Regions from separate parts of the Streptomyces sp. NPDC060049 genome, predicted to be linked through region 3. Evidence: riboswitches for the same ligand, from Rfam matches in the RefSeq annotation. Region 3 holds a riboswitch; each other region holds the start of a gene.
The links. A riboswitch is a leader RNA that binds a small molecule or an ion and turns the genes downstream of it on or off. The one in region 3 is predicted to bind cobalamin.
Positions count from the first base shown of each region.

Region 1 (3,818 bases), on a different contig from region 3:
AGCGCGTCGAGCGCCGAGTCCACCCGGGCGCGGACCTCCGGCGCGGACAGCCCCATGTTCATCGGCCCGAAGGACACGTCCTGTTCGACCGAAGCCGCGAACAGCTGGTCGTCCGGGTCCTGCACCACCAGCTGGACGGACGTGCGCAGCCGCGTCAGGCCCGCGCGGTCGTAGGCGACCGCCGTGCCGTCGAGCCGCAGCGCGCCCGTCGCGGGCCGCAGGCCCCCGCTCAGCAGCCGCATCAGCGTGGTCTTGCCGCTTCCGTTGCGCCCCAGCAGGGCCAGCGCCCGGCCCGGCGCGATGGCGAAGTCGACGCCGGTCAGCACCTCCGGGCCGTCCTCGTAGGCGTAGCCCGCGCCGGCCAGCTCTATCAGGGGGGTCGCCAACGGGTTCACGGATACAGCCCCTTCAGGGTCAGGGTTACGGTGATCAGGGCCGCCAGCAGGGCTCCCGACGCGGTCAGGAAGCGCCACGACAGCACCGCCTCCGGTACGAGGACCCGCAGCGTGCCGTCGTAGCCGCGCCCGGCCAGTCCCGCCTGGAGTCTGGCCGCGCGGTCGAAGGCCCGTACGAAGGAGGTCGCGGCGAGCCCGGCCAGGGAGCGCCACACCGCCGCCCGGCCGGTGTGCCCGAGGCGGGCGGCCTGCGCCCGGCGAACCCGGGCCGTGGAGTCGAGGAGCAGGAAGCCGATCCGGTACATGACCAGGGCCACGTCGACCACGGGGGGCGGGACCCCGGCCCGCACCAGCCGGGGGAGCACGTCGCTGACCGGGGTGGTGAAGGCGAACAGCAGCAGCCCGAGGGAGGCCGCCGAGGTGCGCAGGAGCAGCTCGGCGGCGTGCCGCGGGCCGTCGGGGGCCGGCGAGAGCAGCCCCGCCGGGCCGCCGACCGCGAACAGCAGCGGCAGCGCCCCGGTGAGGCAGAAGCCGAGCGGGAGCCGGAAGGCCCGCCACAGCTGCCGGCCGGCCACCCCCGCCGGGCCGAGCAGTACGGCGAGGGTGGCGCCGGCCACCAGGGGCGCGCCCGGCCAGGGCGGCAGGCACACGGCGGTGACCGTCAGCCCGATCCCGAGCAGGGCCTTCTCCAGCGGGTGCCGGCCGCGCCAGCGGCTGCCGTGCGCGGCGACGTCGATCGGCAGCACCGCCTACGACTCCTTCGGCGCGGCCCCGGCCCGGTCCGCCTCCGCGGCGGCGACCGCCGTCCGGGCGTTCGGGAGCTGGACCTGGCGCCGGCCCTTGCGCAGCCCGAAGTAGTACGCGAGCACGCCCGCGCCCAGCGCCGCCTGCAAGGCGAACAGCGCGGATTCGATCTCGGCGGACGGGGGTTCGTAGAGCGGGGAGAACCAGGGCTCGTAGTCCGGCTTCATCTCGGTGATGGCCGTCTCCGCCTGCGCGTCGGCGCCCGCGAAGGGCTCCTCCTTGCCCTCGCCGAGACCCAGCGCGAGGGGCAGTACGGCGAGCGCCGCCACCACGGCCAGCAGCAGCGTGTTGATCTTCGCGTTCTTCGACATGCCGCTCATCGGACCGCCGCCTTCTCCTCGGTGGTGGCGGGCTTGAGCTTCGCGACCCCGAGCCGGACCAGGTCCGACTTGCTCGCCTGCATCAGCAGCCGCATCACGAGGACGGTCAGCAGGCCCTCGCTCACGGCCAGCGGTACCTGCGTGACGGCGAAGATCCCTCCGAACTTCGCGAGCGCGCCGAGGAACCCGGTGCCCGGGTCCGGGAAGGCCAGCGCGAGCTGCACGCTGGTGACGCAGTAGGTGACCAGGTCCGCGAAGAAGGCGCCGAAGAAGACGGTGACCATCAGCGGAAGGCCCGCCCCCCGCAGCAGCCGGTAGACGGCGTAGCCCGCCCACGGGCCGGCGACGGCCATCGAGAAGACGTTGGCGCCGAGGGTGGTGAGCCCGCCGTGGGCCAGCAGCAGCGCCTGGAACAGCAGGGTGATGGTGCCGAGCACCGCCATGATCGGCGGCCGGAACAGGATCGCCCCGAGCCCGGTGCCGGTGGGGTGCGAGCAACTCCCCGTCACGGACGGGATCTTCAGGGCGGAAAGGACGAACGTGAAGGCTCCGGACGCCCCGAGCAGCAGTGTGCTCTCCGGGTTCGCCTTCACCTCGCGGGTGAGCGAGCGAACGCCGTGGACGACGAACGGAGCGGACGCGGCGCCCCAGGCGGCCGCGTGCAAAGGGGGTAGGAACCCCTCGGCTATATGCATGAGTGGGGAGACCTCTCCAGCACCTCGTGGATGGACAACGCGCCCCGGCCGGTCTCCTGGCTCACGGGTGCTGATGTCTCGACTCCGCCTTCCCGGGCCGGCGCGGAAACTCCCGCGCAGCCCAGTGGCTTTCCCGCAGGAGTGGAGCCGGACTTCCCGATCACAGTGGCGAGGGCCGCACCGGTTTCCCACCGGTTTCCCGAACACCAAGGCCCGCTGACCCTAGTCGGCCGCACGGACCGGTAACAACCCGCCCCAATCGAGCGGATCGGTCAGGCGCGTTCCGCTTGGCGGCCCCCCGCCGCTCCCACCCCCTTACGGCCCGGCCCAAGGGGACGGCCCGAGAGGGGAGTTCTCCACCCCGGGCAGCGCCGCGAACCGGTCGCCTGCTTCCGCCGCGCTGTTCCGCAAGCGCGATCCCGACGGGGACGGGACGCGACCGGCTGCCGCCGGGCCCGGCCGGCCCGCCACGGACGGGCGCGGCCCGGTGGCGGCCCCGGCCGGTCCCGGCGAGGCTTGGGGCGTGGCCGACGACACCGATACCGCGCACGCCTTCGACTACTCCGACCTGACCGCCGTCTACGTCAACTGCACGCTCAAGCGCTCGCCCGAGACCAGCAACACCGAGGGCCTGATCGACAAGAGCCGCGCCGTGATGGAGGCGGCCGGCGCCCGGACCTCCCTCATCCGTGCCGTCGACCACGACATCGCCACCGGCGTCTGGCCCGACATGACCGAGCACGGCTGGGAGAGCGACCAGTGGCCGGTCCTCTACAGCCATATCATGGACGCCGACATCCTCGTCCTGTGCGGCCCGATCTGGCTCGGGGACAACAGCTCGGTGATGAAGCAGGTCATCGAGCGGCTCTACGCCTGCTCCTCGCTCCTGAACGAGCGGGGCCAGTACGCCTACTACGGGCGCGTCGGCGGGGCCCTGATCACCGGCAACGAGGACGGCGTCAAGCACTGCGCGATGAACGTCCTCTACAGCCTCCAACACCTCGGCTACGCGATCCCGCCGCAGGCCGACGCCGGCTGGATCGGCGAGGCCGGGCCCGGGCCCTCGTACCTGGACCCCGGCTCCGGCGGTCCCGACAACGACTTCACCAACCGGAACACGGCCTTCATGAGCTGGAACCTGATGCACCTGGCCGCCCTGCTCAAGCGGTCCGGCGGGATGCCGGCGCACGGCAACCAGCGTTCCCTGTGGGACGCGGGCTGCCGCTTCGACTTCCCGAACCCCGAGCACCGCTGACCCGCGGCGCGCACGGCTCCGCGCCGGCGCCGGACCCCGCCGCCGTGCTCAGCACACGTTGCGGTGCGCGATGTCCAGCACGAACCGCTCGGGGCCGTGCAGCGTGAACGAGGTGAAGACGGGCTTGGTGTCGAAGGCGGCGCCGAGGGTGACGTACCCCTCGTAGTCGCCGGTCAGGGCGATGCCCTTCAGCTTGGGCAGGTAGACCTTGAGGACCTTGGGGCCGCGGTACAGGTTGCGCCCCGCGTCGTCGTGGCCGGCGGCGGGATGCAGGCGGATCTCCAGGAAGTACCTCCCCGCGAGCGGAACGGGCTTGCCGGACCCGTCGTGGACCAGCTTGGGGACGGGG
Region 1 covers NZ_JBHWVV010000006.1:183,014-186,831, forward strand. The annotation lists gene ACFWBY_RS13355 (energy-coupling factor ABC transporter ATP-binding protein) at 1-395, opposite strand, end outside; gene cbiQ (cobalt ECF transporter T component CbiQ) at 392-1,141, opposite strand; gene ACFWBY_RS13365 (energy-coupling factor ABC transporter substrate-binding protein) at 1,145-1,510, opposite strand; gene ACFWBY_RS13370 (energy-coupling factor ABC transporter permease) at 1,516-2,214, opposite strand; cobalamin riboswitch at 2,243-2,440, opposite strand; gene ACFWBY_RS13375 (flavodoxin family protein) at 2,738-3,469, shown strand; gene ACFWBY_RS13380 (hypothetical protein) at 3,518-3,818, opposite strand, start outside.
Region 1: linked by a shared signal. The riboswitch ahead of ACFWBY_RS13370 (energy-coupling factor ABC transporter permease) and the one ahead of ACFWBY_RS31035 (ABC transporter substrate-binding protein) in region 3 are both predicted to bind cobalamin.

Region 2 (3,818 bases), on a different contig from region 3:
GTCGGCGCTTTCATGTCCGTGGAGGTCGCCAAGACGATCTCCAAGGGCCTGGTCAACGAGGAAGGCATCCAGCCGGAGGTCATCTTCGCCGCCTTGGTCGGCGCGATCCTCTGGAACCTGGTCACCTGGCTGGTCGGCCTGCCCTCCAGTTCGTCCCACGCCCTGATGGGCGGCCTGATCGGCGCCGCGGTCGCCTCGGCCGGCATGGGCGCCGTCAACGGCAGCGTCGTCGTCACCAAGGTGCTGATCCCCGCGATCGCCGCGCCGCTGGTCGCCGGTGTCGCCGCCTACCTGGCCACGAAGGTCACGTACAAGGTCGGCGGCGCCATGGGCGAGAAGACCTCGGCCAAGGGCTACCGCGCCGGCCAGATCGCTTCCGCCGGTCTCGTCTCGCTCGCCCACGGCACCAACGACGCGCAGAAGACGATGGGCATCATCACCCTGGCGCTGGTCGCCGGCGGTGCGCTCGCCCCGGGCTCCAACCCGCCGGTCTGGGTCATCGTCTCCGCGGGCATGGCCATCGCGATGGGCACCTACCTGGGCGGCTGGCGCATCATCCGCACCATGGGCTCGGGCCTGACGGACCTGCGGCCGCAGCAGGGCTTCGCCGCGCAGACCTCGGCCGCCAGCGTCATCCTGGCGTCCTCCTCCCTCGGCTTCTCCCTCTCCACGACCCACGCGTGCTCCGGCGCCGTCATGGGTTCGGGCCTGGGACGCAAGGGCGGCGTGGTCCGCTGGTCCACCGCCTCCCGCATGTTCATCGCGTGGGGCCTGACCCTGCCGGCCGCCGCCCTGGTCGCCGCCGGCGCCGAGCTGGTCATGCGCACCGGTGACATCGGCGTCGCCGCGGTCGCGGTCTTCCTGGCCGCGTCCTGCGTCGCCATCTGGCTCATCTCCCGCCGCCAGGTCGTCGACCACAACAACGTCAACGACGACCCGTCGGCCGACACCGAGGAGCCGGGTGTCGTCACCACGGCGATCGCGGCCGTCACCGTCCCCCCGACCGTCGCCGCCGCCGGCAGCACCGCCGCGGTGACGGACGAGGAACTCAAGGCCACCATCCCGGCCGCGGCGACGACCCCGGTGGCTCCGGCCGCCGCGGTCTGACCCCGAGAACGACAGAGGAATCAGCGGTATGAAGATCGACTGGGAAGCACTCGGCTCCGTCTTCGGGGTCAGCCTCTCCGCCACCGTCGCCCTCGTGGCCCTGTTCACCCTCGGCCTGGTGGGCCTGTCCAAGCACGAAGCCGCCACCGAGCAGGGCGGCGCCGCCACCCTGGCCCGCAGCGGTGCCTACGCCTGCTTCGCGCTCTGCGCTGCGGCCGTGGCCTACGGGATCTACCTGATCGTTTCCTAGTGGGGCCCCGGTGGACCTTCGCGGTCACCGCGTCCGACGCCGGGCACCACGTGTGAAGGCTCCCTCCGGGTTCGTCCCGGGGGGAGCTTTCGCGTGCCCGGGGCCGCTCGGCCCGTCACCCCGCCGCAGGTCAACGGCGAGTTGACGGGCATTCGCGGTGCGTGGTGGACTGCGCGAGCCAATACGGCGGCATGGAGAGGAAGTCCGGTGCGAATCCGGCGCGGTCCCGCCACTGTCACCGGAGCACTCGGGCGAGTGCGACCGGGAGCCAGGAACTCTCGCCACCGGACACGTCGAACCAGGGCGCGGACCCTGAGTGAGGACATACCTGCCACCATGCGTGCCGACCGCGTCTTCGCGTACGGCGCCACGGCCGGCCTGATCGGCGACCGGATCCTCGGGGATCCGCGCCGGGGGCATCCCGTGGCCGCCTTCGGACGAGCCTGCGCCGCCGTCGAACGCGCCCTGTGGCGCGACGACCGCGCCCGGGGCGTCCTACACACCCTGATCTGCGCCGGGGGCGCGACCGCCGTCGGCGCGCTGGGCGCCCGCGCCGTGCGCTCCCGCCGCCCGGTCGCGCGCATCGCGCTGACCGCCGCCGCCACCTGGGCCGTCGTGGGCGGCACCTCGCTGGGCCGGGAGGCCCGCGCCATCGGCGGAGCACTGGCAGCCGGGGACGCCGAAGTGGCCCGTGAGCGGCTGCCGCACCTGTGCGGGCGCGACCCGCAGGCCCTCGACGAGCAGCAGATGGCCCGCGCGGTGGTGGAGTCGGTCGCCGAGAACACCTCCGACGCGGTGGTCGGAGCCCTGGTGTGGGGCGCCCTCGCCGGTGTCCCCGGGCTGCTGGCCTTCCGTGCCGTCAACACCCTGGACGCGATGGTCGGCCACAAGTCCCCCCGTCACCTGCGCTACGGCTGGGCCTCGGCCCGGCTCGACGACGTCGCGGGCTGGCCGGGCGCGCGGCTGACCGCACTGGCCGCCGTGCTGGCCGGCCCCGACCGGCGCGGAGCCGTACGGGCCTGGCGCGCGGACGCCGCCAAGCACCCCAGCCCGAACGCCGGGCCGGTGGAGTCCTCGTTCGCCGGGGCGCTCGGCGTACGGCTGGGCGGGACCCTGGCGTACGGGGGGCGGGTCGAGCACCGGGCCGTGCTGAACGGGGAGTCGGGGCGGCCCGTGGAGGTCGCGGACATCGAGCGGGCGGTACGGCTGTCGCGGCAGGTGACGTGGGTGGCGCTGGGGGCCTGTGTGGCTGCCCGGACGCTGGTATCCCGGACATCCCGTACACGGAAGGGACGCGCATGAGCGGCGCGAGGCGCGGCGGGGGACTCCTCGTCGCCGGTACGACATCGGACGCGGGCAAGAGCGTGGTCACGGCGGGCATCTGCCGCTGGCTGGCCCGCAGCGGCGTGAAGGTGGCCCCGTTCAAGGCGCAGAACATGTCGCTGAACTCCTTCGTGACCCGCGGGGGAGCCGAGATCGGGCGCGCGCAGGCCATGCAGGCCCAGGCGGCCCGCGTGGAGCCGACCGCGCTCATGAACCCGGTGCTGCTCAAGCCCGGCAGCGACCGGAGCAGCCAGGTGGTGCTGCTGGGCAAGCCGGTGGGCGAGATGAGCGCGCGCGGCTACCACGGCGGACGCCAGGAGCAGTTGCTCGGCATCGTCACGGACTGCCTGGAGCAGTTGCGGGGCACGTATGACGCCGTGATCTGCGAGGGGGCGGGCAGCCCGGCCGAGATCAACCTGCGCCGGACCGACATCGTGAACATGGGCATCGCGCGGGCCGCGCGGTTCCCCGTGGTCGTGGTCGGCGACATCGACCGCGGCGGTGTCTTCGCGTCGTTCTTCGGTACGACGGCGCTGCTGTCGCCCGAGGACCAGTCGCTGATCGCCGGATACCTGGTCAACAAGTTCCGCGGCGACGTCACCCTGCTGGAACCGGGCATGGAGATGCTGCGCGGCCTGACCGGGCGCGCGACGTACGGCGTGCTCCCCTTCCAGCACGGGCTGGGCATCGACGAGGAGGACGGCCTGCGGGTCTCCCTGCGGGGCGCGGTGCGGGAATCCGTGGTCGCCCCGCCCGTCGGCGAGGACGTGCTGCGGATCGCGGTGTGCGCGGTGCCGCTCATGTCGAACTTCACGGACGTCGACGCGCTCGCGGCGGAGCCGGGCGTGGTCGTGCGGTTCGTGGACCGGGCCGAGGAGCTCGCCGACGCGGACCTGGTCGTCGTCCCCGGCACCCGCGGCACGGTGAAGGCCCTCGCCTGGCTGCGCGAGCGCGGGCTCGCGGACGCGCTGGCGCGGCGGGCCGCCGAGGGGCGGCCGGTCCTGGGGATCTGCGGCGGGTTCCAGGTGCTGGGCGAACACATCGAGGACGAGGTCGAGTCGAAGGCCGGCTCCGTGCCGGGGCTCGGCCTGCTGCCGGTACGGGTGCGCTTCGAGCGGGAGAAGACCCTCGCGCGGCC
Region 2 covers NZ_JBHWVV010000013.1:206,087-209,904, reverse strand. The annotation lists gene ACFWBY_RS24715 (anion permease) at 1-1,107, shown strand, start outside; gene ACFWBY_RS24710 (hypothetical protein) at 1,136-1,357, shown strand; cobalamin riboswitch at 1,514-1,656, shown strand; gene ACFWBY_RS24705 (cobalamin biosynthesis protein) at 1,694-2,659, shown strand; gene ACFWBY_RS24700 (cobyric acid synthase) at 2,656-3,818, shown strand, end outside.
Region 2: linked by a shared signal. The riboswitch ahead of ACFWBY_RS24705 (cobalamin biosynthesis protein) and the one ahead of ACFWBY_RS31035 (ABC transporter substrate-binding protein) in region 3 are both predicted to bind cobalamin.

Region 3 (3,818 bases):
TCAGATGCGGAACGGCGAGCCCGAGGAAGGCGACCGGGCCGCAGAAGGCCGTCGCCGCGCCCGCCAGCAGGGAGGTGCCGAGCAGCGCGAGATCGCGGCTGCGCCGTACGTTCAGCCCCATGGTGCGGGCGTAGTCCTCACCGAGCAGCAGCGCGTTCAGGCGCTTGGCGGTCAGCAGGGCAGCCAGCAGACCCCCGCCGATCACGGGCAGCATCACCTTGAGGTCGGGCCAGGTCGTGGCGCTGAAACTGCCCAGACCCCACATGACGAACTGCTGGGCGCGTTCGGGTTGGGCGTACACCAGCATCACGCTGACCGCCGCCGTGGCTGCCGAGCCGATCATGACGCCGATGACGAGCAGGGTGACGGCCGACCGCACCCACCGTGAGAGCAGCAGTACGAGTGCGAGCACGCAGCCGGCGCCGAGGGACGCGGCCAGCACCACGCCCAGGCGTCCCAGCCCGGCCAGGTTCCCGGTGAAGCTGCCGGCCACCCCGCCGGTACCGACCACGACCGCGGCGACGCCCATGCTGGCGCCCGAACTCACTCCGAGGGAGAACGGGTCGGCCAGCGCGTTGCGGAACAGCGTCTGCATCTGTACGCCGGCCACGGCGAGGGCGGCTCCGACGACAGTGGCGGTCAGCGCGCGCGGCAACCGGACCTCCTCGACGATCACGGCCCACCTCGGGTCGGCACTGGTACCGCCGAACAGGACGCGTAGCACCTCCGCGAGGGGCACCTGGTGCGAGCCGGTCGTGATGGTGAGCACGAACAGCGCGGCTGTGCCGGCCGCGAGCGCGCCGACGACTGCGAGGCGTCTGCGCCGTCCGGGCTGCGGCGCGTCCGGAGTCTCGTCCGGGGCGCGGGCCGGCGTGGCGGCCGCGGTGACGATCGTCCGGGTCGTCACGCCTTGGGGACCTTGGTGTAGAAGGTGAAGGCGTGGCCCTCGGCCCGGTCGGGGTGGAGCAGGGCGAAGAGGTCGGCGAGGACCAGGTCCGGGCGCAGCACACCGCGTTCGAAGTAGTCGTTGCCGCCGCCGGGGCCCAGGGCCTTGGTGTTCGTCCAGACCTCACCGGCGGTGACGGCCTTTCAGCTCGCCGTACCGGCTGTCGGCCTTCACCGCGTCGGCGGTGGTCTTCCACTGCTGGCCGACCAGCCAAACGGGTGCCTCGCCGTCCTTGGCGTACACGGCCTCGAAGTTCAGCTGGAGATTGCCGGTGCCGGGCTCGTCCGCCCACGGGTAGGTGCCGCCGGCATCCTTGATCAGCTTGCCGGCGTAACTACCGCCGGGGGCCATGTTCCAGGTGCCCTGGTACATGGTGCCGGGCAGCACCTGGACGGGCTTGCCCGCCTTGACCGTCTCGGCGGCCTTGGCGGCGACCTTCTGGTAGTCGCCCTCGATGGTGTCGAAGACCTCGCCCGCGCGCTTCTCCGCCCCGGTGAGCGCAGCCATCGCCTTGACCCACTCGGCGCGGCCGAGCGGGCTCGATTCCAGCCACTCGGCGTTGGCGACGACGGCGATGCCGGCCTGGCGCAGCTTGGGGTACTGGGGATCGTCGGTGCCCTGGGTCATCAGCACGTCAGGCTTGGCGCCGATGACCGTCTCGGCGTTGAGGGTGCGGTCCTTGGCGTACTCGATGACCTCGCCCGCCTTCACCCGTTCGATCACCTCGGCCGAGCTGATGTTGGAGGCGTTTGCCACACCGGTCAGCACGTCCAGGGTGCCGGTCTCGGTCAGCAGCGGCAGGTGTGTGGTCGAGGCGGAGTGCAGGCTTTTGACGGGGGTGGTGATCTGCGGGGCACCCGCGAGGTCGCCGGTCAGCTTCGGCTTGGGGGCACCGCACTTGACCAGCACGTACGACTCGGGCTTGCCCTTGGGGTACGGCTCGTTGACGGTGAGGACCTGGTAGCTCTTCTCGTACCGGAGAGTGAAGTTCTCGGCGTGCTTCACCGCCGACTTGGCCGGGAAGTAGTCCTTGCCCGGGTCGAAATCGGTGATGCAGCCGTCACCCGCCGCCGCGGCCTTGGAGTCGGCGGGCCGGTCCGCGCCGCCGTCACCGCACGCGGTGAGTGCGAGCGCGAGGGCGAGGAACGCGGCCGCGGCGGCCGGACGGCGGCTGGGCATGGCTGGTCGTACGGACAAGGTGACTCCTGGTGACATGCGTAGAGAAACGCGCACCGGGAACCGGCGCGCGTGATGCGGCTGTACGGGAGGGGAACTCCGTGGCGGGAGAAGGCTCTTCAGAGTCCGACGGAGCGGGACCGGGAATCAGGCCGGTCCGGTCGGCTCCCATGGGCAGCCGACAGCGCAAAGCTCACACAAGTACGCAGGCACACGAGTGCCACCGCCTCTCCTGGGGAAATCCGCCCCGTACATCGAGGTGCGACGGCGTGAGTCTCCTGACTCGGGATCAACGCTTCTCCGGCCTTCCCGTCCCTTTACGGGCGGTGGCCATGGCGGAGTCACTCCCCCTACACAGTGGCGGTACCGTGCCGGAATCTCACCGGCTTCCTCGTTCCGCCGTCGCTTGACGGACCGAAGCATCCCAGAAGCCGATACGTCGACGCCAGTCCCACAACTGTGCGACGAACCACAACAGGGTGCGTTTCGACGAGAGTCGGCTGCATTCCGAAATGCCGGCGCGACCTGGGCCTCGACGAGGAGAGTCGTCGCCCTCAACGCGCTGACCTTTTCCGCTGGTGAGGCGGCCCTTCGTTGGGTCGGGTGTGGTGACGCGCCGTTTCGGAGGGTCTCGGGGCGAGTGTGCCTGCGTCGCGACCTTGCGCGTTCGCTCCCGTGACACTGCGCGGATCTCGTCCTTGACCGGTTGTGCGCCGTCGTGCCAACCCCTGGGCGCCGGAGGTCAACGCGGTCGGTCGGGTGGCTCGTAGCTTGAAGAAGTGCCGAGCCGCGGACGCGGGGGGCACGTTACCGATTGCTTCGAGAGGACCCCTCATGTTCGACATCACCAAGGTGCAGGCCGCCCCGAGCGGGGACCTGCTCACGCCCGACAACGCGGTCATGGTCTTCGTGGACCACCAGCCGCAGATGTTCTTCGGCACCGGCAGCGGCGACCGTGCCGCGATCATCAACAGCACCGTGGGTCTCGCCAAGGCGGCTCAGGCTTTCGACGTTCCGACCGTTCTGACCACGGTGGCCGCCGAGTCGTTCTCCGGGCCCCTGCTGCCGCAGCTTGCCGAGGTGTTCCCCAAGAACGAGATCATCGACCGCACCACCATGAACGCGTGGGAAGACGAAGCGCTCGTGGCGGCGGTCAAGGCGACCGGGCGCAAGAAGATCATCCTGTCGGGTCTGTGGACCGAGGTCTGCCTGGTGCTGCCCGCGCTCTCGGCGCTTGAGCAGGGTTACGAGGTGTACGTCGTGACCGACGCCTCCGGTGGCGTCAGCCCGGCCGCCCACGAGCACGCGCTGCAGCGGATGATCGCCGCCGGCGCCGTCCCGGTGACCTGGGTCCAGGTCCTCCTGGAGCTGCAGCGCGACTGGGCGCGTCAGGAGACGTACGGCGCGGTCATGGAGATCGTCAAGGCTCACGGGGGTGCGTACGGCCTGGGCGTCGTGTACGCGCAGAGCGTCATCGGCGCGCACGCGGCCGGCTGACCCCTGTGGACACCGGCATTCTGATCCTGCGTCTGCTGGTGGGACTGCTCGTCGCCGGCCACGGTGTGCAGAAGATCAGCTCGCACCTGGGCGGCAAGGGACTGGAGGGCGGTACGGAGGAGTTCCGCGCCGACGGCTTCCGCGGCGGTGCCCTCACCGCCCTGGCGGCGGGCGGTGGTCAGATCGGATCGGGCCTGCT
Region 3 covers NZ_JBHWVV010000021.1:70,277-74,094, forward strand. The annotation lists gene ACFWBY_RS31030 (FecCD family ABC transporter permease) at 1-907, opposite strand, end outside; gene ACFWBY_RS31035 (ABC transporter substrate-binding protein) at 1,070-2,143, opposite strand; cobalamin riboswitch at 2,371-2,556, opposite strand; gene ACFWBY_RS31040 (hydrolase) at 2,957-3,619, shown strand; gene ACFWBY_RS31045 (DoxX family protein) at 3,625-3,818, shown strand, end outside.